DNA from 2 places in the Enterococcus sp. AAFC-DPL-6103 genome. Region 2 is predicted to be linked to the other one. Evidence: riboswitches for the same ligand, from Rfam matches in the RefSeq annotation. Region 2 holds a riboswitch; the other holds the start of a gene.

Region 1 (12,457 bases), 650 kb from region 2:
CAGAGAAAGGGCAAGAAAAAGATCAACCTAAGTATTTAAATAGTCCAGAAACAGAACTATTTAATAAGCGCCAAGTTTTATTTAACTTGGATAAAGCAAGAAGTGAAATCCGAAAAAGTAATGAAATACTACTGTTTGAAGGATTCATGGATGTGATTGCAGCCTGGCAAGCTGGAATCAAGAATGGCTTAGCTTCAATGGGAACCAGTTTGACTGCTCAACAAATCCAGCAAATGGAGCGCTTAACAAAAGAGCTTGTATTTTGTTATGACGGTGATCAAGCAGGGTTTGAGGCTACCAATCGTGGAATCGAACTTCTACGTGAAAATAGTCGATTGCAGTTATCTATCGTGGTTGTGCCAGAAAAACTGGATCCCGATGAATATTTGCGAAAATATGGTGAAGCATCCTTTCAGGAATTGATTCAACATGGTCGTGAAACAGTCTTTACATTTAAAACACGTTATCTGAAACAAAATAAGAATTTAGATAACGAAAAAGATAAGTTAGATTATCTCCAAGAAGTGTTGATTGAATTAAGTAAAGTAGTCTCACCAATTGAGCAAGATATGTATCTATCACAGCTAACAAGTGAATTTCAAGTTAGTCGTGAAACGATTCAAAAACAATTGCGTGAGTTGAAACGAACAAACCGACAAGAACGGCAACGAGCTGCCGAACCGAACATGCCAGTGGTAAAGCAGGAGTTACCGCAACAAAAACAACCGCTGACACAAGTTGAAAAAGCGGAGCAAATGCTGTTGTATCGTGCGTTCAAAGAAATCTCAGTTCGGAATCTTCTAAAAGAACAAGAGTTTCAATTTATCCATGATGAATATGCAGAAATCTATTTTTTATTTGATGCTTATTTATCACAATATGAAGAGTTTAACCTTGCAGACTTTTTAAACTTTTTGCAAGATGAAAAAATTAGGCGTTTAGTGGTTGAGATTGCTTATTTGCGAGTGGCCGAAGAAAGCTCTACGCGCGAGATTCAAGATTTACTGGCTGTTATCAGTAAATCTGGCTTAGCTGATAAAATAATCGAAAAAAAACAATTGCAGCAAGAAGCCAGGCGTACAGGTAACAAACAGTTAGAATTAGAATTGACAATTGAGATCATTAATTTAACGAGACAGTTAAAACAAGCCAAATAGCTACTTGAAGGGGGCCTTCTTTTATGGCAAATGTAACGGATAAGAAAAAATATGAAGCAGCAGTAACAGCTTTCATCAAAGAACACAAACCTAAAAGACAAGTTGTTTATGACGATTTATCAAACCAACTTGCTACACCATTCACATTGAATGCTGAGGAAATGGACAAATTGATCCAAAAAGTTGAAGATGCTGGAATCAGTGTTGTTGACGAAAATGGTGAACCATCAATCCACAGTTTAAAAAGTGGTGAGAAAAAAGCTGAAAAAGCAAAAACAGAGGATCTATCTGCACCAACTGGTGTAAAAATCAATGATCCAGTTCGTATGTATTTAAAAGAAATCGGCCGAGTTTCCCTTTTAACAGCTGAAGAAGAAGTAGCACTTGCCTTAAAAATCGAAGAAGGCGACCAAGAAGCTAAACAACGTTTAGCTGAAGCAAACTTACGTCTAGTTGTAAGTATTGCGAAACGCTATGTGGGTCGTGGGATGCAGTTCTTAGATTTGATCCAAGAAGGAAATATGGGTTTAATGAAAGCCGTTGAAAAGTTTGATTACCGTAAAGGATTCAAATTCTCAACTTATGCAACTTGGTGGATTCGTCAAGCAATCACACGCGCGATTGCTGACCAAGCACGTACGATCCGTATTCCAGTTCATATGGTCGAAACAATTAATAAATTGATTCGTATCCAACGTCAACTACTCCAAGATTTAGGTAGAGAACCAACACCTGAAGAAATTGGAGCAGAAATGGACCTACCTACAGAAAAGGTACGCGAAATCTTAAAAATTGCTCAAGAACCTGTCTCATTGGAAACACCAATTGGTGAAGAAGATGATTCACATCTTGGAGACTTCATTGAAGACCAAGAAGCTACAAGTCCTGCTGAACATGCAGCTTACGAATTGTTAAAAGAACAATTAGAAGATGTGTTGGATACACTGACTGACCGGGAAGAAAACGTGTTGCGTTTACGTTTCGGTTTAGATGATGGTCGAACAAGAACCTTAGAAGAAGTAGGGAAAGTTTTCGGCGTAACACGTGAGCGTATTCGTCAGATTGAAGCAAAAGCCCTAAGAAAATTACGCCATCCTTCACGTTCAAAACAATTAAAAGATTTCTTAGAATAAAAAACAAAAAGCTGACACAAAACAAATCAACGTTTTGTGTCAGCTTTTTAGTTGATCAAATAAAAAAATTACGTAATATCTATTTTCTAATCCTTATTTTTAACGTTCGATTTACTTATTTGTTAGAAAATCGTAAAGATAAACTATTGGCTGATAGGTCAGAATGTGATAGATTAAATGTTAGCGTTAAACTTAGTTAAAGGAGCCGATCACTAAGTGAAAAAAAAATGTCCAAAATGTGGATCGAAAAAGATTAAGGGTCAAAAAGTTTGCCCAGATTGTGGCTTTAGCCTTGAAGAAAAAGATCAGCACATTCAAAATAAACGAGATGTTATCGAATCGAAAGACCAATCTCTTGAACAATTTCCTGAAGAGAATAACCAACCAGATTTTCCAGATACAGAGCTAAATGACCCAATTGAATGGTCAGAACTAAAAGATTTACCACTTGAATCAGTTATGGAATTGTTTGATGCCTCGGAAAAGTCAGAAGCAGTAGCGGAAAAAGAAACTGCGGGTGAACGATTGGAAGAAAAGAAAGAGAAAGCTGTCAAGCCTATGAAAAAAAATCGAGATAAGCAACCAAAGGATCAAAATGAAATCAACACTGAAAAAGGACTTTCAGTTGATGAAGTAGTTGAAAAAGAAAAACAAGAACGTATTACACAACTAAAAGAAAATGTAAAAAAAGAAGATGATCAATCAATTCTTGCAGCCTATATCCAAGCACATCGTGAAGACGTGGATGAAGAACAATCAAAAGAATTGATGCAAATGATCCATGAAAAGATTGCTGCTAATCAGACATCTGAGATTGCAGAAGGTGCAGCAGATAACAAAGAAGAAAACAGTGCTGACACGGAAGCTGTCGTGTCTACTTCTGCTAAAAGCGACGACGAAAAAGGAGAAAAAATAGAACGTTCAGAAGAGTTGGTCACGAAAGAAAAATCTGCTGTGCCAGCTGTTGAAGGGCGGGAATCTAAAGTTGACGAAGCGGAAGAAACAGCAGAAGAACCAATAGCTGTTTCTCAGAAACAATCAGCAAAGGATGAATCTTTAAAGCTTGCTAAAGTAGGTTCAAATGAGCATTTAAAAAAAGCTTCAAAAAAAGAAGAAGTGAATTCTCCCGAATATGATGCTACTGTGAATCAACCAGTAGAAGCGGACGAACCAACTGAACAAATGACTAAAAAGCCTGCTGTAGCGTCTGTTAAAGCAAATCAAGAAGCTGGAAAAGAACCAGCAATGATAACTCCAAACCCAGAACAACCAACTGGAAAATCCAAAAAAGTTAAAAAAGGTCCTTACCTACTGTTAGCTGCAGTTATTTTACTAGGTGTTGGTGGTTGGGCATACTATGACAATCAACAAAAAGTCGAAGCTGAACGAATTGCTGAGGTAGCCAGACAAGAAAAAAAAGTCTCTGAAATCAAAAAGGAACTAGCTAGTTTTTACTTTGGTGATAAAAATGAATTCATTCGTACAGACCACTTGAATCAAGATTTGTCGAAAATCAAACAAGAGTTAAACGAAGTTGATTCTACAAAAGATTATCAAGAATTGAATGAGACGTATGATGATATTCAAGCAAAGATAATCAATATCAAAAAAGTAAATGATTTGTTTATTAACCCAGTAATTGAAGATGATCATTTAGCCGAAAAACCAGTGCTAAGAAATACTGATAAAATCGAAGCAATTGAAACCGATGATTCAGATTTTGGTGAACTTATTCAAAAGGCCCAGCAAGAAGCGCAGAAACAACTCGAACAAATTGAAACAGCTGAAGAAAAGACAAAAGTTGTTTACCAAGATGAAAAAGTTGTTGAATCAGCTACGCGGGATCAATACAAAACAGCGAAAGAAGCTGTTGATAAAATTGTAAACAAGGAACTTGCCGATTCTTTCAAGCAACAATTAACAAAAGTAGATCATCAATTATCGGAGAAAGAAAAACAAGCAGCTGAGAAAAAAGCTGCAGAAGAAAAAGAAAAACAAGAAGCAGAGCAAAAAGCAAAAGCAGAACAAGTTGCTGCGGCTCAAGCAGCTCAAGCAGAAAAAGCAGCTCAGGAAGCTGCAAAAGCAAACACAGCTTCTAGTAACACAACTGTTGGCTCAGGCTCAACAGCGAATCAACCGATCATGGGAACAAATGCAAGTGATGTTGCAGATAGTTCCAACGCAGCGTGGAACTGGGCATCTGGAGTAAGAGAAAGTGTCATCGCTACTTGTATTCAACGAGGCTATATTGTTGACGGCGGCTATAAGTTAGAAAAGGCACAAATCAGAAATGGTGAAGGCTACTACAATCTTTACGCAACTTCAACTAAATCTTCGCTAATGAACGGTATCGGTGAAAGTGCTTTGCCATTTTATATCGTAACAATCAACTGTAAAACAGGTTGGTTTGGTGGAAATGGAAGTAACTAAAAAATTACTAATTAAACAAGCGAATGGCTTAGGCGAATCATGATAGATGATCGCCTAAGTTTTTTTATGCCTTACTGCTTGGAACATTGTTCTTGGTGAAAGCTGTATGTTATGATAGCAGAGAAAAGTGATGGGAAAACAAAGCCTTTCAATTAAAAGGAGATCGAAATGAATAATTTATTAGCAAATATATTTACAGGAATTATTATTGATGAAAATGAAAAAAATTATTTTGTCCAAAAGAATGGACAAACTTTTGGTTTAAGCAAATCAGAAGGCGAGCATAAAATTGGTGAAGCGGTTGAAGGATTTGGCTATCAAAATCAAAAACATGAAAACCGTTTAACAACGTTGATTCCTAAAAGTCGCATTGGTCATTATGCTTTTGGAACAGTAACAGCAACTAGAAGAGATCTAGGTGCTTTTGTGGATATTGGCTTACCAGATAAAGATTTTGTTGTTTCTTTAGATGAATTACCAACAATGACGGAATTGTGGCCTAAAAAAGGAGATCGATTAATGATTGCCTTGAAGGTAGATGCAAAAAATCGTATTTGGGGTGAGCTTGCGGACGAAAAAATCTTTAAATCATTGAGTAAGCAGGGGAATGAAGAACTAAAAAATAAAGATGTTTCGGGAACGACTTATCGCTTGAAATTAGCAGGAACGTATGTCTTGACCGATGATTTTTATGTGGCGTTTATTCATCCGTCTGAACGTTACCAAGAGCCGCGCTTAGGTGAACATGTAAGTGGTCGTGTTGTTGGTGTTCGACCAGATGGTGTTTTAAACATCTCTCTGAAACCACGCGCCCATGAAGCAATTAGTGATGATGCACAAATGATTTTGACGATTTTAGAACGTTCGGCAGAAAAACAATTACAATTTACGGACAAATCAGATCCAGAAGATATTATGAAAACTTTTGGAATCAGTAAAGGTGCTTTCAAACGTGCAATGGGAAATCTGATGAAGCAAGGATTGATTAAGCAAGAAGACGGTGTGACGAAATTAATCGAAAAATCTAATTGAGAATATCTTGCATGTTTTTCTTAACTAGCTTATAATTATTATAATTTAACAGAGTATTATTATTTGCTTATTTATAATTATTATAAATTGTTGGAGTTGAATTAATGAATGAATGCTATATTAGCAATGAAGAAAACGAAACAACAATTACATGAATCAGGTTTTAAATTGACTCCGCAGCGAGAGGCGACGCTGCTTGTGCTCTTAGAAAATGAAAAGGAGCATCTGTCTGCCGAAGAGATTTTCTTTTTAGTTAAGAAAAAAAGTCCAGAAATTGGTCTTGCAACGGTTTACCGCACGTTAGAAATTTTGACTGATTTAAAAATTGTCGATAAAGTGAGCTTCAATGACGGATTAGCTCGTTATGATTTACGAAAAGATGGTGCGAAGCATTTTCACCACCATTTACTATGCCTTAATTGCGGTGCTATTGAGGAAGTCGAAGAAGACCTTTTGGGAGAAGTTGAAGAAGTTGTTGAAAAAAGATATCATTTTTTAGTGAAAGATCATCGTTTGACCTTTCATGGAATTTGTCATAACTGTCAAGAAAACGAAAAGAGAAAGTAGCCCGTCTGTTGAAAGACGGCTTTTTCTTTGTGCAGATAACGTAAATGGACTATCGAAATAAAGGTGTATCTGATATGATAGAGAAAGCATGAGGTGGGTTATAGTATGAAAGAAGAATTAAGTGAGTACCTTCATTATTTGAATATTGAACGTGGACTTTCTGCCAATACGCGTAAAAGTTATGAACGCGATTTGGAACAATATTTGCATTTTATGGAAGAAAAGAAGATTACCTCTTGGCAAATGGTCGATCGTTATTTAGTCATTCAGTATTTAGAAAAATTACATGAAGAACAAAAAGCGACTGCAACAATTACTCGAATGATTTCTAGCTTAAGAAGATTTCATCAATTTTTGCGACAAGAACGCTATACGGACCATGATCCTATGCAACATATTGATACACCAAAAAAAGCACAAAAATTGCCAAGTACATTGACGCTTAAAGAAGTCGAAATATTGATTGAAACCCCGGATACTTCAAAAACATTAGGAATTAGAGATCGGGCAATTTTGGAAGTAATGTATGCAACTGGCATGCGGGTTAGTGAATTGATCAATCTAAAACTTGGGGATCTTCATCTTTCTCTTGGCTTACTACAAACAATTGGTAAGGGAGATAAAGAACGGATCATCCCTTTGGGAGATTATGCAATCCAATGGCTAGAACGTTATTTGGATGAGGCACGTCCATTGTTGGTGAAAGATACTTCTGAACTGCATGTATTTGTAAACAACCATGGAAAAGGACTTTCTCGACAAGGAATTTGGAAGAACTTAAAGCAATTAGTACAGCAAGCAGGTATTCGTAAAGACGTCACACCACATACTTTACGTCATAGTTTTGCTACGCATTTGTTGGAAAATGGAGCTGACTTACGGACGGTACAAGAATTATTGGGACATGCAGACATCTCAACAACACAAATCTATACACATATCACGAAAAAAAGAATGACAGATGTTTACAAGCAGCATTTTCCAAGGGCTTAATTAGAGGAAGGTGAAATAATGTTAACACATTACCGAAAAGAGAACCGAAAAATTGCAATGGGCTTGTTAAGCTTTCATAAAAAATTATCGGATCAAACAGATTTGTTAAAAGAAATCGATGTTTATGAAGCAGAAAATAAGTATGAACTATTTTTCTTCACTCCAGAAGACTCGACGAACATCCAAGGGATCATCGGTATTGAATGGATAGGTAAGGATCAATTGATCATTCATGATATTTCGTTGAATCCTTCTTACCGAGGAGAAAATATGGGCTTTCTGATGCTAAATGAGCTTCAGGAAAAATACCCCGAAGTGACCTTTTTAGCAACTGAAGTTACGAAACCTTACTTATCTAAATGGCAATGAAGCATAACTAAGAAAGAGTGAAACATTTGACTGAAATCAATATTAAACTAGATATTTTTGAAGGGCCATTGGATTTATTGCTTCATTTGATTCAGCAAATGGAAATTGATATTTACGATATTCCAATTGCGACGATTACGGAGCAGTACATGAACTATATTCACACGATGAAAACGATGGAGCTAGCGTTAGCTGGAGAATATTTGGTAATGGCAGCCACACTAATGGCAATCAAAAGTAAAACATTACTGCCCGTTCAGGAGTTAGCAATTGAAGATGATCTGATATGGGAAGAAGATCCACGTGACGAATTGGTCACACAACTTTTAGAATATCGAAAATATAAGTACGCAGCGGAAAAGTTGATTGAAAAAGCTGAGGAACGCAGTTTATATTATTCGAAAGAACCAACTATGGTAGAAGACTTGGCAGAAAAAGAATTGCCTCTCAAACGTGGGCAAGTAAAAAAAGTCGATTTATTTCGAGCCATGCAGGCTATTTTAGAACGGAAAAAATTTTCACAAAAAGTGGAAAAAACGATTGCCCCAGATGATACGACAATCGAAGAACGTATGAGTTTTATTAAGGAAAAGTTAGTAAACAGTCAATCAGGCTGTACATTTGAATCATTTTTTGAAGCCCCAACAAAAGCAGAAGTTGTGACGACCTTCATGGCATTACTTGAACTGATGAAAAATGGGCAGATTTTTGCTGAACAGGCAGAAAATTATGATTCAATCATGCTTTATCCAGTAGTAGGAGATACAACGAATGACAAAATTAAGTGAACTAGAAGCTATCCTTTTCGTTGCCGGTGAAGCAGGAATTGGCAGTGACGAGTTAAGTTATTTATTGAATATTGATAAACAGGAATTATCTGAACTGATTGTGGCCTTAGAAAAAAAATATCAGGCGACTCTTGATTCAGCGTTACACATTTTCGAAACAGAAGACCATTTCGTCTTAACAACAAAAAAAGAATTAGCACCACTTTTAAAAAAATATGCACAAGGTTCATCAAATACGTTATCACAAGCAGCAGTAGAAACGTTAGCAATTATTGCTTACAAACAACCAATTACACGTACAGAAATCGAACAAATCAGAGGTGTCCAAGCTTCTGGTCCCGTTCAGCGATTGGTTGCTCATAAATTAATTGAAGAAAAAGGACGCGTGGAAGGACCAGGTCGTCCAATTTTGTATGGAACGACAGGTTATTTCCTTGATTATTTTGGTTTAAAAGACTTAACAGAGTTACCAGACACACAAGAACTAGAAAATGCGTTAAAAGATGATGCATCATTGGATTTGTTTTTTGATGGAGTGAGCGAAGGAGAACAAAAGTAATGGAAAGATTGCAAAAAGTAATTGCACACGCCGGAATTACTTCTCGAAGAAAAGCAGAAGAATTTATTTTGGCTGGTCGTGTAAAAGTCAATGGCACAGTTGTGAGAGAATTAGGTGTAAAAGTGGGTAAACACGATGTTGTCGAAGTAGACGAAGTACCTATTTATCAAGAAGAATATGGGTATTATTTACTTTATAAGCCTAAAGGAGTTATTTCTGCAGTATCAGATGATAAAAACCGAAAAGTGGTTACAGATTTATTGCCGATGGTAAAAGAACGAATTTACCCTGTCGGGCGCTTAGATTATGATACATCTGGTATTTTACTATTAACAAATGACGGCGAATTTGCACAACGTTTGACGCATCCAAAGCATGAGGTTGATAAAGTGTATGTGGCAAAAGTAAAAGGGATTGCTACAAAATCAGTATTATCTCCTTTAACGAAAGGTATTAAATTAGAAGGACGAAAAACGGCACCTGCTAAAGTTCAAATCTTATCAGTGGACCCTAAAACGAACCATAGTATTGTTGAGTTAACAATTCATGAAGGGCGTAATCATCAAGTAAAAAACATGTTACAGGCAGTTGGTTTACCCGTGCAAAAACTAAAACGAGAAAGATATGGGGATTTGACTCTTCAAGGGTTACGTCCGGGAGAATATCGTGAGCTAAATAAAAAAGAAATCAGTACGTTACTAAATCATTCAAAATGATAGCTTACTTTTTGTAAGAGATAAATGTTGCATTTTTTTCAAGGCTATGTATAATGTAAGTGTAAACAAAATAATATAAAAGGTTCGTCTTCAGGGGCAGGGTGCAATTCCCGACCGGTGGTTATAGTCCACGACCTATTTCTTTAGGAAATAGCTGAATCGGTGAAATTCCGGTACCGACAGTATAGTCTGGATAAAGAAGATAGAGCTTATTTGACTAATCATTTATCAGATAACTCTAACTCTATTTTCCCTGCGAAAGTAGAGTTTTTTTGTTTGAAAAATTAGTTGGATAGTTCGCTGAAGAGGAGTCCTAACAGGAGGATTTCAAATGAAGAACACACGGGTACAAAAAATGGTTATGGTAGCGATGTTCGCTGCAATCGGGTTAGTTTTGCAATTTATTGCTTTCCCAATTATGCCGGCATTTAGTTTTTTAAAAATTGATTTCAGTGATATACCTGTCTTGATTAGTATGTTTTTATTTGGCCCTGTAGCTGGTGTAGCTACGGCTTTCTTACGCTCGCTGTTACATCTGGTGACAACAGGATTTTCACCAGACAATCTAGTTGGGGATGCTGCAAGTTTCTTGGCAACGACTATTTTCACGTTACCAATTTTCTACTTCTTCAAAAAAATTAAAAAACATGCAAATAGAAATAAAATTCTGGGCGTTGTTTCCGGAACTTTAGCAATGACGCTTTTTATGAGTGTCGCAAACTATTTTGTTATTACACCATTATATCTGATGTTCTTTGGATTGAATGCAAATCAAATGCTAGGTATGCCACTAGTAAATTATGTGTTGATCGGGATTGTTCCATTTAATTTAATCAAAGGATTCATCGTTAGTGCTGCTTTCTTAGTTTTACATGCTAAGCTATTACCTTGGTTGAGTCGTAAACAACATGCTTTAGAACAAAGACATACGATTTAAAAATGAATATTCAAAAGGGCCAGTAATTTTTTGGTCCTTTTTTTTTGAAAAAAAATGCAATAAAACCGCAAATGTAAACGTTTTATTAGTTGTTATTGAGTATTTTATTTTTTTATGTATAAACATGAATTTGTAATAAATGAATGTGAGATTCTTCTCTTTTTGAATGACGAATAGGTTTGTTTACAAAACAAAGAGACAGGCTACAATTACTTTGAAAGAAGTATCTTAGATGAAAGGAGGCAATGAGTCGTCACTATTAATGGATTTTTGAACAAAAAGTATCATTTATTCGAGATATTATTTTTGTTCTGCCGCTCTTTTTGATAAAATAACGATGGAACCAATATTACTTGATTCTAAAAATGAAAAAGGGAAAGGAAGAAGAAAATGGAACAAAAAAAGAAAAAATTTCAGATGCCGTCAGCGTATACGGTCTTATTCATTATCATTGCAATTATCGCTGTCCTTACTTGGTTCATTCCAGCTGGTCACTATAGTGTAGATGATGCAGGCAATATCATCGCTGGATCGTATCAACGAGTAAAACAAAATCCACAAGGTCTTTGGGATATTTTTATGGCACCAATCAATGGGATGTTGGGGGTTGAAGCGGGTGAGTTAACAAGTGCGACACCAGCAGCTATTCCGATTTCATTCTTTATCTTGATCGTGGGTGGATTTTTAGGAATTATCAATAAAACGGGTGCATTAGATGCCGGAATCGCTTCTGTCGTTAAGAAATTTAAAGGCAAAGAAAAAATGTTGATTCCTGTTTTAATGATTTTATTCGCTTTAGGTGGTTCAACTTACGGAATGGCCGAAGAAACAATTCCTTTCTATGCGTTACTAATTCCAGTTATGATGGCTGTTGGTTTTGATACTGTAGTAGCCGTTGCAATCGTTTTAGTTGGTTCGCAAGTAGGTTGTTTGGCTTCAACAGTTAATCCGTTTGCCACTGGGGTAGCATCACAAGCTGTTGGTATCTCTATGGGTGAAGGAATTGGCTTACGTTTCTTAATGTTTGTGATCTTATTAGGTATTTCAATCATTTATGTTTATCGTTATGCTTCAAAAATCGAAAAAGATCCAACCAAGTCTTTGGTTTATAACCAACGACAAGAAGACATGAAACACTTCGATATCGAATCGATTGGGCGTCAAGAAACAATTACAAGCAAACAAAAATCTGTTAACATTTTATTCTTTATTACTTTTGGTATCATGATCATCAGCTTGATTCCTTGGACAACATTGAATGAAAACTTTACTATTTTTGAATCATTAACAAACTGGCTAACAGGTCTTCCTGTAATTGGTACAGTATTAGGGATTGATATGTTACCACTTGGTGACTGGTACTTCCCAGAAATCACTATGTTATTCCTAGTTATGGCGATCGTTGTTGCATTCACATACGGTATGAAAGAATCTGAATTCATTTCAGAATTCTTAGCTGGTGCATCAGACTTGATTGGTGTAGCAATCGTTGTTGCTGTTGCTCGTGGTATTCAAGTTGTTATGAACAATGGTTTGATTACAGATACTATTTTACACTGGGGAGAACAAGGGTTGAGCACATTATCTTCAAGCGTGTTCATCATTATCACGTTCATCTTCTATATCCCAATGTCATTCTTGATTCCATCAACATCAGGCTTGGCTGCGGCTACAATGGGGATTATGGGACCTATGGGTGAATTTGCTGGTGTAGGTAAAGACTTAGTTATCACTGCTTATCAATCTGCTTCTGGATTGGTTAACTTGATTACTCCA
Region 2 (12,457 bases):
TGAATGGCATGAGCTGCAGCTAAACCGCCACTTTCAAATCCTAAACCAGATAACAAAATATTTGTTTCGACAATTTTACTCAATGATTCAGTCACTAAATTTGCATCGCAAGCAATTTTTGCGTTCAAGCCGTCTTCTTGTAGGTGTTCCCAACATAATTTTGCCATTGCTAAGGCAGCATAAGTACCACTAGCAGGAGGAGTTAATCCTTCTCTTGAGCCCATTGGCAAACTTGCATTAACGCGGGAATAAGAATGATGTGTTGCACGTGCTTCAAAATAAGTGGACAGTGCATCACCCATACCAGCAACTAAGAAACGAGTAGGTGCTTTTGCGACCACTTTTGTATCCACTAAGACAACGCTTGGACTTTGTTTAAAATAAGCATAGTCGTCAAATGAACCGTCTTCATGGTACAAAACAGCCGAGTGAGAGGTTGGTGCATCTTGCGCTGCAATCGTTGGAACAATAATTAGTTTTTCACCCTCAGCGACCACTTTTGAAGCATCAATCGCTTTTCCGCCACCTAAACCAATAATGCAGTCAGTGTGTTGTTCTTTAGCTACTTCTTGCAATCGTTTTGTTTCTGCTCGAGTGACTTCACCACTGAAACCGCCTTCAATAAATGATACGCCAAATTTTTCTGCGGTAGCATTAAGTTGTGGTCGAATACGAGCCACATCAGCTGGATTTGCAATCAGTAATGCAGAAGAGCCAAAAGTCGATACGAAGTAACCTAAGTTCAGTAATTCATCTTCACCTTGTACATATTTAGTTGGTAAAATTAGTGCTTTTCTCATCAGTAGTTCCTCCTTGTTATCGTTTACTATTATAGCATAAAGCGTTATCATCAAAGAATCATTGAGTTTTGACGTCGTTTTCTTTTGAGAATGTGTTGAATTATTTTGCGAAACAGGAGTATTTTGTCATTTTAGCAAAATACTCCTATACTACTAACTAGAGGTGAAGAAATGGGCACAACTTTATTTGATATCGAACAAGTTTTAGATCTAGATAAATGGGAAAAAGTTCAAGAAAGTCTAGCTCTTGCTACTCATTTGGCTATTATTTTAGTTGATTATCGAGGTAGACCAATTACGAAACATAGCCAAGTCCAACCCTTTTGTCAGTTTGTACGCAATCATCCTGAATTGGCTGTGTATTGTGAAAAATGTGATTCAAGAGGAGGCCTGGAAGCCGTTCGAACAGGAGAGCCGTTTATTTACCGTTGTCATTTTAATATTGTTGATATGGCAATTCCAATCATGGTTGATAATCAATATGTTGGTGCAATCATGGCCGGAGAAGTTCTGCTTGTAGATGGGCAAGAAAAGCTAGAACAAGTATTGCAAGTAGAAAATCAAAAAAGACTAGAAGCATTTAAAGACGAGCACCACGAATTATTTGAACAATACCCGAAATTTACGCTGGATGATTTACAAAAAAACGCGACAATGTTAGAAAGTTTAAGTGAATACATCGTAACAGAAGCAATCAAAAAAGATTATTTGATTAAAGCGTATAAGCAGACACTCCGTATTTCCAAAAAAGCAGAAGTACCAGATCAATCAGTTGATTTAAAAACAGTGCAAGCAGATATTCGTCACTCTTTATTGGAAAACCAACTAGCGGCAGAAAAAGATAGTTATCTAGCCAAAAATAAAATGCTCCAACCGGCAATTGATTTGATTTTTGCCAATAAAGGAAGTCATGTCGATTTAAATATGTTAGCCACTGTGACGAATTTGAGTCCAAGCTATTTAAGTCGGCAATTGAAAGAAGAATTTGGAGAACCTTTCAGTCAGATGTATGCTAAATTAAAAATTTATTGGGCGGAACAATTATTGAAGACCACAGATTTAACAATCAGTGAGATTAGTGATCAATTAGGTTATGTTGAAGCTAGTTACTTTGTTCGTTCATTCAAAAAAATCAAGGGAATTACACCATTGAATTACCGGAAGCGACACAAACGTTCTCCGATGACTTGAAGCAAGTTGCCAATCAAGTGCAAGAAAAAAGCCGTTGACATTCTTTTTTCGTTAATTGAATATGTTTCTTCGGGGTAGGGTGTAATTCCCGACCGACGGTGACAAGGCTAATTTGAAGTCCGTGACCCGCAATAGTTGCGGTTGATCTAGTGAAAACTAGAACCGACAGTTAAAGTCTGGATGGGAGAAGAAAAACTTATCGAAACAAACGACGGGAAGAGTGTCTCTATTTTTGTCGTACTTCTTTGAGTTTATTTTGACTATTGGTCTCGTGTAATTACACGAGGCTTTTTTGTTTGAAAAGGAGGATTTCAATTGGATGAACGATTGATGAAACAAACGATTCTAGCAGCAGAAAAAGGACGTGGAAAAACATTTACGAACCCTTTAGTCGGTGCAGTCATTGCGAAAGACGATCAAGTCCTAGCGGTCGGCGCACATTTAGCATATGGCAATGCACATGCAGAAAAAGCAGCAATTGATTATTTAAAGAAAACTTTTATGACATACGAAAAAATTGGGATTGTCATTGTACGAGTTAACGAATGTATTACATCAAAACTATTAAGTGGAGCAGTCGATAACTTACTCCGTCACGGTGTGAACGAAGAGGATATTGATGTTTATTGGATTCCTGGAGCATTTGAGATCTTGTTTATGACCAAGAAAATCTTGGCAATGAAACAATATGATGACGTACTGACTCTTGGTGCAGTGATTCGTGGAGCAACGACGCATTATGAATTGGTTAGTAACGAAGTGGCAAAAGCAAAAGGTGTGGCTCAAGTTGGTTTAGCCTCGGAAACGCTAGTCATGTTTGGCGTGCTAACAACAGAAACGATTGAACAAGCAATTGAACGCTCAGAGACGAAAGCTGGAAACAATGGTGCGAGTGTGGCTCAAGGATTTTTCACACAACAACTCACTAATAACTGAGTACAGTAGTACTTTGCCCATTTGCTTCCTTAAAAAATTAGAAAAACTAGAAGTTGCATTTTCTACCATTACACAATCGGGTAGAAGGTTCATTTTTTTTAAGTTCTGTGATTCTTGCTAATAAATGGCTGATTTTAATAACGATTGTAATAAAAAATAAAAAACGGTTACATTTGTTGTTGACTTTTGTGGTAGATACCGTTATGATGTTCACATAAAAGGCGTGTTACTGGTCCGACCAGGCATCAACCAGCATGTAATAGACTGTGGAAGCAGTTTATTAATGTTGGCTTTTTTATTGTCTTAGATTGGGGGTGGCGAGTTGGAGATCATCAAGAGTATCAATAACAATTTTGCATTAGCGATGAAAGATGGCAAAGAAGTCATTGTTGCAGAAGTAGGAATTGGCTTTGGAAAATTTCCCAAAACGATTGCAGAAGATGAAGTCGAAAAAGTGTATCAACTAAATGACTCAAATCTAAAGGGAATCAATTTGGCTCAATTTCCGTTAGAAGTCATGAATTACGCTCATCAAATTGTCAAAAAAGCTGAGCAAGAACTCCAGTTACCAACGACAGATCTTTTGTTTTTAAATGTTGCAGATCACACCAACTATATGTTGCAGCGTTTGGATCAAGGAATTTCTTTGAGCGCACCGTTTCGAATTGAGATCGAAAAATTTTTCCCAAAAGAATTTGAATTGGGTAATTGGGCGGTGAACTACTTGGCTGAAGAAACAGGTAAAGAAATACCGAGACAAGAAGCACACGCCTATGCCTTACATTTTATCAATAGTCAAGCAAGTCTTGGTGAACGTGAAAAAGTGGATCCTTACATTAAAATTATCAGTGATGTGAACAATATTATTACGTATCATTTCCATAAAGAGTTCCCAGAAGATTCGTTTTATTATTTGCGTTTTGTGACACATCTTAAATATTTTATTGCTCGAAAGCTTAATCATGAGACAACTGAGTATCGAAAAAATGAATTGTATCAAACACTGCGAGCACAATATGTACAAGAAGCGCAGTGTGTCAAGAAAATCGAGCATTACTTACAAGAGTCTTACGGTTGGACGTTGGACGAAGAAGATTTGCTTTATCTGCTGATCCACATTAAAAAAATAAGTGAAATTTGAGTGTAACTGGTTCGACCAGGCATAACCAAAAAAACGACTCTCTTTTGATTGAAGAGGGCTAGTTTTTTTGGTTTTTTGTTTTTTACGAACAATTTTCAAGGAGGAAAAAGAAATGGATGATCGACAAAGAGCACAAGCAATTTTAGAAGCAGTGGGAGGAAAAGAAAATGTTTCGTCATTAACACACTGCGCAACACGCCTGCGTTTTTATTTAAATAATGGACAAAAAGTTGAGAAAGAAGAAATCAAAGAAGTACCCGGCGTGATTCAATACGTGGAATCTGGTGGGCAACATCAAGTAGTGATTGGTAGTGACGTGGTGGATGTCTTTGATGAATTAGTTAAACTATTACCAGAAGATGCAGAAGAACAAGGAGATGAACCAAAAGAGAAACAAAAATGGTACGATGAATTATTTGCGACAATTTCAGCTATTTTTACTCCTTATATCGGAGTGCTGGCAGCAGCGGGGATTTTAAAAGGGTTTTTGATTCCACTTTCTATGTACAACATTTTGCCGGTAGATAGTGGATTATATCAATTATTGAGTATCTTAGCCTCTGGTATCTTTACATTGTTACCCTTGTTTATTGCAGTAACAGCAGCGAATCGATTTAAGACAAATCAATTTATTGCGTTGGCAATAGCAGCGGCAATGATCTATCCATTGACTGATGCTAGTATTTTAGATAGTGCCTCTTTGTTAGGATTAACGATTAGTTTCAAAACTTATGGTGGTGCTGTAGTGCCAACAATCCTAGCGATTTGGGCGCAAAGTTACATTGAACGTGGCGTTAAAAAAGTGTTGCCTAAAGTTACTCATACCGTATTTGTTCCTTTTTTTACAATTATCATCACTGGGATTGCGGTGTTTGCTTTGATTGGCCCGCTAGGAAATGGGATCGCAAATCTGATTGGGACAGCATACTTCAGCATGTATGCGTTTAGTCCGATTTTAGCTGGTGCTTTATTAGGTGGTTTATTCCAATTATTAGTAATGGTTGGTTTACATTGGGGAATCTTACCGATTGCTTTAATCAATATTCAAAACACTGGTGCAGATACGATTTTACCGATTGGATCAAATGGTGTATTTGGTCAATTTGGTGCGGTAGTGGGTGCTTGGTTGTTTTTGAGAAAAGGAAAAGATAAAGAAATTGCTGCATCTGCCTCATTATCAGGATTTTTTGGAATCACAGAGCCTGCTATCTATGGGATTAACTTGAAGTATAAAATGCCCTTCATCATTGGTTCGATTTCTGCAGCACTTGGTGGAGCAATCAGTGGATTTTTTGAAACTAAAGCCTATTCATTTACACCAGTAGCTAATATTTTTACATTCTCAATGTTTGTAGGACCAGGAAATAATTTTAGTGCACAACTGTTAGCGAATGGCGTGTCGTTTTTCGTAGCGCTAATTGCCACTGCTTGGTGGATGCGTAAGCAAATGAAAACAACTAATGAAGAAAAGAAAAACATTCCCGCAGAACCAGTTGTCTCTACTGGCTTAGGTGAAGCAGACTTAGTAGTAGCTCCTTTAAATGGAGAGTATTTACCAATTTCAGAAATCAATGATCCGGTATTTTCTTCAAAAAGCATGGGAGAAGGATTTGCAATCAAACCAAGTGATGGCACTGTATATGCACCTGTTAACGGCATCGTGGAACTAATTGCTCAAACAAAACATGCGATAGGATTTACTGCTGATGATGGCAAGCAATTGTTGATCCATATTGGTTTGAATACAGTAGAATTAAATGGGAAAGGTTTTTCTTGGCAAGTCAAGCAAGGTGATCGAGTAACTGCAGGACAAGTCATTGGACAAGTCGATTTCAGTCAACTGACTGACTACGATACGACAACAGCAGTCGTTTTGACAAATACGCTTGATTATCCAGAAGTCAAGATTTCATTAACCGATAAAAATCATCTGATTCAAACGAAATAAGTGAAAAAGGAAGGCTGAATGATGAGAAAATTTATTTTAAATGCAGATGACTTAGGGATGTCAGAAGCTATTAATTTTGGCATTGCAAAAAGTGTGCGAGAAGGAATCGTGAAAAGTACCTCGTTAATGGTGAATATGCCTGAAGCAAAAGCCGGAGCATCATTGATTCAAGCAACTGATCCAACAGTGGAAATCAATCTGCATATCAATTTTACTTTAGGGAAACCAGTGACGGATGCGAAAAAAATTCCTAGTTTAGTGGATGAAAACGGTATGTTTCTCTCTTCTAGTCATTACAAAAATGGTGGGACATTGACATTTGACTATCATGAAATCAAACAAGAAATGGAAGCACAAATTTTATGTTTTAAAGAATTACTTGGTGAATTTCCAGTACACATGGAAACACATTCCGTTGGGGACCAAGCAGTTGGTCAAGCTTTATTTGAATTAGCTGAAAAGTATGGCATCCATGCTAATTTATTTTATGGCTACCAACCACCAAAAGAATTACCTTTTCGAGTGGCAGAAATTCCTGATTTCGGAAAGTTAATGTCAGTTCTCAATCGTGGAACGAAGCTGAGTGACTTTACAGACGATGCGTTTGGTTACGAAACGTTGCCAGAAGAAACAGTCATTGAGTTACATCTTCACCCTGGTTTCCTAGATCAATACGTGTTAGACCACAGCACATTAACCTTGCCGCGTTGTCAAGACTTAGAAACTTTGACTTCTTCTGCGTTAAAAAAATGGTTTGAAACAAAAGGCTATCAAGTTGTTGATTTCGCCAGTTTAAAATAATAAAAGAAGAAGCGGAACAAAGCGCAGTTACGCGCTTTGTTCCGCTTCTTTTTTGATTTTTTGGACTAATGTTTTTAGCGCATCTAAACGTGTGGGTGTTAAGGAGGAAATACGAATACACGTTTTACCCAAATTGCTTTTGCCAAAGATGCGGGCATATTGTTCAACTAAAGGCGGTTCATTTTCGGCGATAGGTACATAAATATTAACAGTTTTGGCGTATTGCTTGACTGCAATCAACGGTGAAACTGGATCATCTGGTGAATATTGGAGAAATAACCAGCCAATGCCTGTGAACTTTCCAACAGTGAAACTTTTACCTGCTTGATTTGTTTCTTGTTCAATAAGTTGTTTGATCTGAGTATATGATTTTTCACTATTCACTAGACGCCACCTCTTAGTTATTTCCTATTTTCTATGCACTTATTGTATCATGTTTATAAGGGAAAAGACTCATTGGAAGAATTAGATGAGCAAAGGAGCTTGTTATGAAGAAAAAGTGGTTAGACAAGAAAAAGGTAATTTTTTATTTAGTTTTTATTTTACTAGCGATTTCTACTATATATGCGGTAGTCATGATGATTCAAACACCATCTGGAACGTCAACAACGGAGCACGAACACGTCAAAAGTGATTATGTGTTGATGATTTTACAATGTGTCGCAGGAATGATTATCATATTTTTACCAAAACAAGTAGAACAAAAGTTTGATATTGAGATTCCTGATACGATGGAGATCCTTTTCTTCCTCTTTTTATTTTGCGCCATTTATTTGGGAGAAGTACGAAACTTTTATTACAAAATACCGTTTTGGGACATGATCTTACATGGCTTTAGTGCGGCGATGTTAGGAGCCTTAGGGTTTATTATTGTCGCATACCTAAATCGAAGTCAGCGCATAACCTTACAGCTGAGTCCATTTTTTATTAGTTTGTTTGCTTTTTGTTTTGCAACAACGGTTGGGCTATTTTGGGAAGTATATGAATTTCTAGCAGATCATTTGTTGGGAACGAATATGCAAAAATTTATGACAGGAGAAGGTAAAGTCTTAAGTGGACACGAGGCGCTGATCGATACAATGAAGGATTGTATCGTAAATATGCTTGGTGCATTAATCGTCGTTAGTTGGGGATATATTCATTTAAAACATCAAGAAAAAAGATTAAATAATCTTTCACGTGTAAATGAAAAAGCTGAGGAAACTAATTTAGATAGAAATAAGAAGGAAGACTAAAAAATGACGGATATATTTTTAGGTGTCGACATTGGGACCACTGCAATCAAATTTGGCGCAATCGCTGAAGGGGAAACTATTTTTTATCATCGCGTTCCATTGGAAACTTACAATGAGGCTGGGGGGGTTCGTTATCAGAAAGCTTCTGAAATTTTAGCACTTATCCAAAATGAATTACAGACGCTACCTACTTCATTAAGAAAGAGAGTCACGAAAATCAGTTTTAGCGTGGCGATGCACAGTTGCATGCCTGTGGTCGATGGACAATTTGAGCAGGTGTTTATTTGGTCTGACACCCAAAGTATGGAGGAAATAACAGTATTCAAACAGACGAGTAATGCCGAACGTTTTTATCAAAAAACAGGGACACCGATCCATGAAATGACACCTTTTGCTAAAATCCTTTATTTTAAAAAAAGGCGAATGTACCCAGAAAAAACGAAATGGTTGGGTCTAAAAGAATTGCTCATGGAATTTTTCACTGGAATTTCAGCTATTGATTTGTCTACAGCATCTGCTACAGGTTTATTAAACTTAGCTATGCAGCAATGGGATACAGAAATTTTAGCTTATCTTGGCATCAGTCAGGAACAATTAGGGCAGTTAGTGGCGCCAACAACGCCATTTTTGATCAAAAGAGAATTAGCTGATAAGTTTAACTTTTTACCTGGTGTACAAGTTTTTGCAGGAGCAAGTGACGGTTGCTTAGCGGCTTATGGTGGCTACCTAGCTAATGGATTGTCAGCAAGTTTGACTATTGGTACAAGTGCTGCTGTTCGAGAAATAACTGATACACCGATTTTTGATTGGCAACGTCAAAACTTTTGTTACTATTTGACTGAAAATGTTTATGTGATTGGAGCGCCATCAAATAATGGTGGTAAAGTACTTGAATGGGCAAGCCAAATCTTTGCAGATGAGCCAATGCAGTTTTATGAAAAAATTCCTGACTACTTAGCGCAATCATCAATTGGTGCTAAGGGCCTACGTTTTTTTCCGTATGTCAATGGAGAACGAGCACCATTATGGAAAGCCAATCAAAAAGCAGAATTTAAAGGATTAACGATCCATCATCACAAAGCAGAGATGATTCGTGCGGTGATTGAAGGTTTGCTGTTCAACATTAAGCGACTTCATGAAATGGTAAAAGAACCACGTACTTTAGCAATCAGTGGTGGATTTTTTGAGTCTACTGTTTTATGTCAGTTAACAGCAGACATTTTAGGCGCTGATTGTTGGTTAGCTGGTGAAAATGAACCAATCTATGGTCTGTATGGGTTAATTAATCAGATAGTCCCGAAACAGTCGCCATCGAATCTGCAAAAATGGTCAGCTGATCAAGAAAAACAAGCAGAATTACAACAAATATTTCAGACCTATTTTGATTGAATTGTGTAAGTTGTTCAGTGTGTAAAAACGTAGGAATCATTTCTGGTTCTTCTAATTTGGTCGTGTTTCCTCAGGTGATGGAGAGCAACAATCATTTTTGAGAACGGAACTGGAAATTTTTTAGTTCAAAAGGGATGAGCAAGGAGGACTTTATGACTTTTTACAGCATTTCATATTTGGAAGCACAAACGAATTTAAATGATTATGTAAAATACTTTTTTATTTTTGGTTCGTTGATTCTATTAGTAGTGGTCTTTAGTTTGTATTTAAGGCATCGAATACAAACGAAGTATCGGGATCTTAGTATTATTTTTTTCTTATTTTTATTGTTTGTTTCTGGTGTGCAGTATTCAGATTATCAAGTGAATCAAAGTCGTCACTCCCAGTCTTCTCAAATGGTTAACTTAGTAGAACAAATTTCAAAAGAAAAAAACTTAGCAAAAAAAGAAATCTTGGTCAATTCCACTCAACTGGCCGACGGGATCATTGTGAAAATCGCAGATGATTTTTATAAAGTCAATTTAAGTGGAGATCAGGCGTCCTATACGCTAGAACGAGCATATGTTACTAATCCAGAAATTAAAATTATCAACGAATAAGGAGAAAAAATATGCAGTTTTATACACCAATTATTATTAAATTTGCACTAGGGATCATTTGTTTGATTATTCAAATTAATTTGATGGGAAAAGGAAATTTAGCTCCTTCTTCAGCGATGGATCAGGTCCAAAATTATGTTTTAGGTGGTATTATTGGGGGCGTAATCTATAATGACTCAATTACTGTATTGCAATTTGTATTGGTATTGATTATTTGGACGTTGTTAGTATTAGTTCTCAAATTTGCTAAAGAGCATAATCGCTATGTGAAACGAGTAGTGGATGGTCGACCCATTACTTTGATTCAAAATGGGGTCGTTGATGTCAATGAATGTTTGAAAAATGGAATCTCAGCCAATGAATTGATGTTTAAGCTTCGAGCAAATGGTATTTACGAAGTAGAAAATGTAAAGCGTGCTGTCTTGGAACAAAACGGTCAATTGACACTGATTGAATTTGGTGATGAAAATATTCGTTATCCAATTATTGTTGATGGCCAGTCGAATGAAGACGTATTGGAATTGATAAAAAAAGATGAAGCTTGGTTGGAAGAACAAATTAAACAAAATGGATTCCAAAAATTCAACGAAATCTATCTTGGAGAGTATTTATCTGGAAAATTAAATCTCTACGGCTACAAAAAATAAACTAGACTAAATAGCTTTGTTAGTAAAAAATACTTGAAGTGTGAAACAGTTGATTGAAAGAAAACTGTTTCATACTCTTTTTTTGCACAGAAATCATGTATGAAACCGAAAACACTGCACACTAATAATAACTTGTGTATTTTAATTTGTTAGTGTGCGCACTGACGGATGACATCTGTACCCCTTGATAGAGTAGTAATGTAAAGCGCTTTTATTTTTGGCACGGTACTTGCATTATATAAAAGTGTAAGTAAGAAAAAAGGATGTGTTCGAAATGGAAAAGAAAACAATTATGCTTGTCTGTTCAGCAGGAATGAGTACTAGTCTATTAGTAACTAAAATGCAAAAAGCAGCTGAGGAAAAAGGTGTGGACGCAGATATCTTTGCTGTATCAGCATCTGATGCTGACCGTCATCTAGAAGAAAAAAATGTAGACGTTTTACTTTTAGGTCCACAAGTTCGATTTATGAAAAATCAATTTGAAGAAAAACTTGCACCAAAAGGGATTCCGTTGGATGTAATCAATATGCAAGATTATGGCATGATGAACGGTCCCAAAGTTTTAGAACAAGCAGAAAACTTAATTAACCAATAAAACTTGAATAAAAATAGAGGGGATGAAGAATAATGGAAGATCAAAAAAATCTTGAGGCAATCATGGGATTGATCATGTTTGGCGGAAATGCAAAAAGCGATGCAATGGAAGCGATTGCTGCCGCAAAAAGTGGTGACTTTGATTTAGCAGATGCAAAAATCAAAGATGCAGAAGAATCTTTAGTACAAGCACACCATTCACAAACAGAAATGCTTACGCAAGAAGCACAAGGAAACCATGTGGACGTTACATTATTGACTGTTCATAGTCAAGATCACTTGATGACATCAATCGCGTTTACTGATTTAGCAAAAGAAATTATTGATTTATATCGTCGAATTGACGTGTAAAAGGGGTAAAAGAAAGAGGTAGGAAAGATGGATAGATTTGTTGCATTTATGGAGAAACACTTTATACCTGTAGCATCAAAAATTGGTGCTCAACGACATTTAGTTGCTATTCGTGATTCATTTATGGTAAGTATGCCGTTGATGATTTTAGGTGCGTTAGCAGTTATGATTAATAATTTACCAATTCCTGGATTCCAAGAATTAATGAATTCGATTTTTGGTGGAGAAGCGTGGAAAGGCTTCGGAGGCGCAGCGTGGAACGGAACATTCGCAATCCTTTCGGTTTTGATTGCTTTCTTGTTAGCTTATCATCTAGCGAATAGTTATAAAAAAGACGGCGTGTCTGCCGGTGTCATTTCATTAGGATCATTCTTCGCTTTAGGCGGAGCATTGGGCATGAGCTCGACTGGTTTATTTATTGCAATTATTGTTGGGATTGTCTCAACAGAAATTTTTGTTCGATTAAGTGGAAATGAAAAATTAATTATTAAAATGCCTGATGGTGTTCCACCAGCAGTTGCAAAAGCATTTGCTTCATTATTACCTGCAATGATTACTATTTCATTCTTTGCATTGATTGCTGCGATTTTTGCTGCATTTGGTGTAGCTGATATTGTAGGCGCATTTTACACATTAGTTCAAGAACCATTTATGGGACTTGCAAACTCATATCCATCAGCATTATTATTAGCATTCATCACACCATTCTTATGGTTCTTCGGTTTACATGGAGCAAACATGGTTGACCCATTGATGCAAACAATCAATGCACCTGCAATCGAAGCAAATGTGAAAGCGATTGCTGCAGGACATGATGCACCATTT

The links. A riboswitch is a leader RNA that binds a small molecule or an ion and turns the genes downstream of it on or off. The one in region 2 is predicted to bind FMN.
Region 1: it holds a riboswitch for FMN, as region 2 does, so the genes downstream of both, AC4BC3_RS04620 (ECF transporter S component) here and AC4BC3_RS01375 (bifunctional diaminohydroxyphosphoribosylaminopyrimidine deaminase/5-amino-6-(5-phosphoribosylamino)uracil reductase RibD) in region 2, are expected to answer to the same signal.

What each region holds. Positions count from the first base shown of each region.
Region 1 covers NZ_CM177102.1:921,537-933,993, forward strand. Annotated here, with positions in the region: gene dnaG (DNA primase) at 1-1,157, shown strand, start outside; gene rpoD (RNA polymerase sigma factor RpoD) at 1,181-2,290, shown strand; gene AC4BC3_RS04580 (cell division site-positioning protein MapZ family protein) at 2,507-4,720, shown strand; gene AC4BC3_RS04585 (CvfB family protein) at 4,889-5,752, shown strand; gene fur (ferric iron uptake transcriptional regulator) at 5,861-6,319, shown strand; gene xerD (site-specific tyrosine recombinase XerD) at 6,425-7,312, shown strand; gene AC4BC3_RS04600 (GNAT family N-acetyltransferase) at 7,331-7,681, shown strand; gene AC4BC3_RS04605 (segregation/condensation protein A) at 7,699-8,469, shown strand; gene scpB (SMC-Scp complex subunit ScpB) at 8,453-9,028, shown strand; gene AC4BC3_RS04615 (pseudouridine synthase) at 9,028-9,744, shown strand; FMN riboswitch at 9,827-9,952, shown strand; gene AC4BC3_RS04620 (ECF transporter S component) at 10,076-10,681, shown strand; gene AC4BC3_RS04625 (YfcC family protein) at 11,072-12,457, shown strand, end outside.
Region 2 covers NZ_CM177102.1:271,124-283,580, forward strand. Annotated here, with positions in the region: gene AC4BC3_RS01365 (glycerol dehydrogenase) at 1-800, opposite strand, end outside; gene AC4BC3_RS01370 (PocR ligand-binding domain-containing protein) at 972-1,991, shown strand; FMN riboswitch at 2,053-2,187, shown strand; partial or broken gene AC4BC3_RS01375 (bifunctional diaminohydroxyphosphoribosylaminopyrimidine deaminase/5-amino-6-(5-phosphoribosylamino)uracil reductase RibD) at 2,319-2,489, shown strand; gene ribH (6,7-dimethyl-8-ribityllumazine synthase) at 2,493-2,927, shown strand; gene AC4BC3_RS01385 (PRD domain-containing protein) at 3,250-4,068, shown strand; gene AC4BC3_RS01390 (beta-glucoside-specific PTS transporter subunit IIABC) at 4,181-6,016, shown strand; gene AC4BC3_RS01395 (ChbG/HpnK family deacetylase) at 6,038-6,817, shown strand; gene AC4BC3_RS01400 (hypothetical protein) at 6,845-7,201, opposite strand; gene AC4BC3_RS01405 (DUF2238 domain-containing protein) at 7,306-8,052, shown strand; gene AC4BC3_RS01410 (gluconokinase) at 8,056-9,441, shown strand; gene AC4BC3_RS01415 (DUF3290 domain-containing protein) at 9,594-10,040, shown strand; gene AC4BC3_RS01420 (DUF421 domain-containing protein) at 10,052-10,687, shown strand; gene AC4BC3_RS01425 (PTS sugar transporter subunit IIB) at 10,962-11,282, shown strand; gene AC4BC3_RS01430 (PTS lactose/cellobiose transporter subunit IIA) at 11,315-11,632, shown strand; gene AC4BC3_RS01435 (PTS sugar transporter subunit IIC) at 11,660-12,457, shown strand, end outside.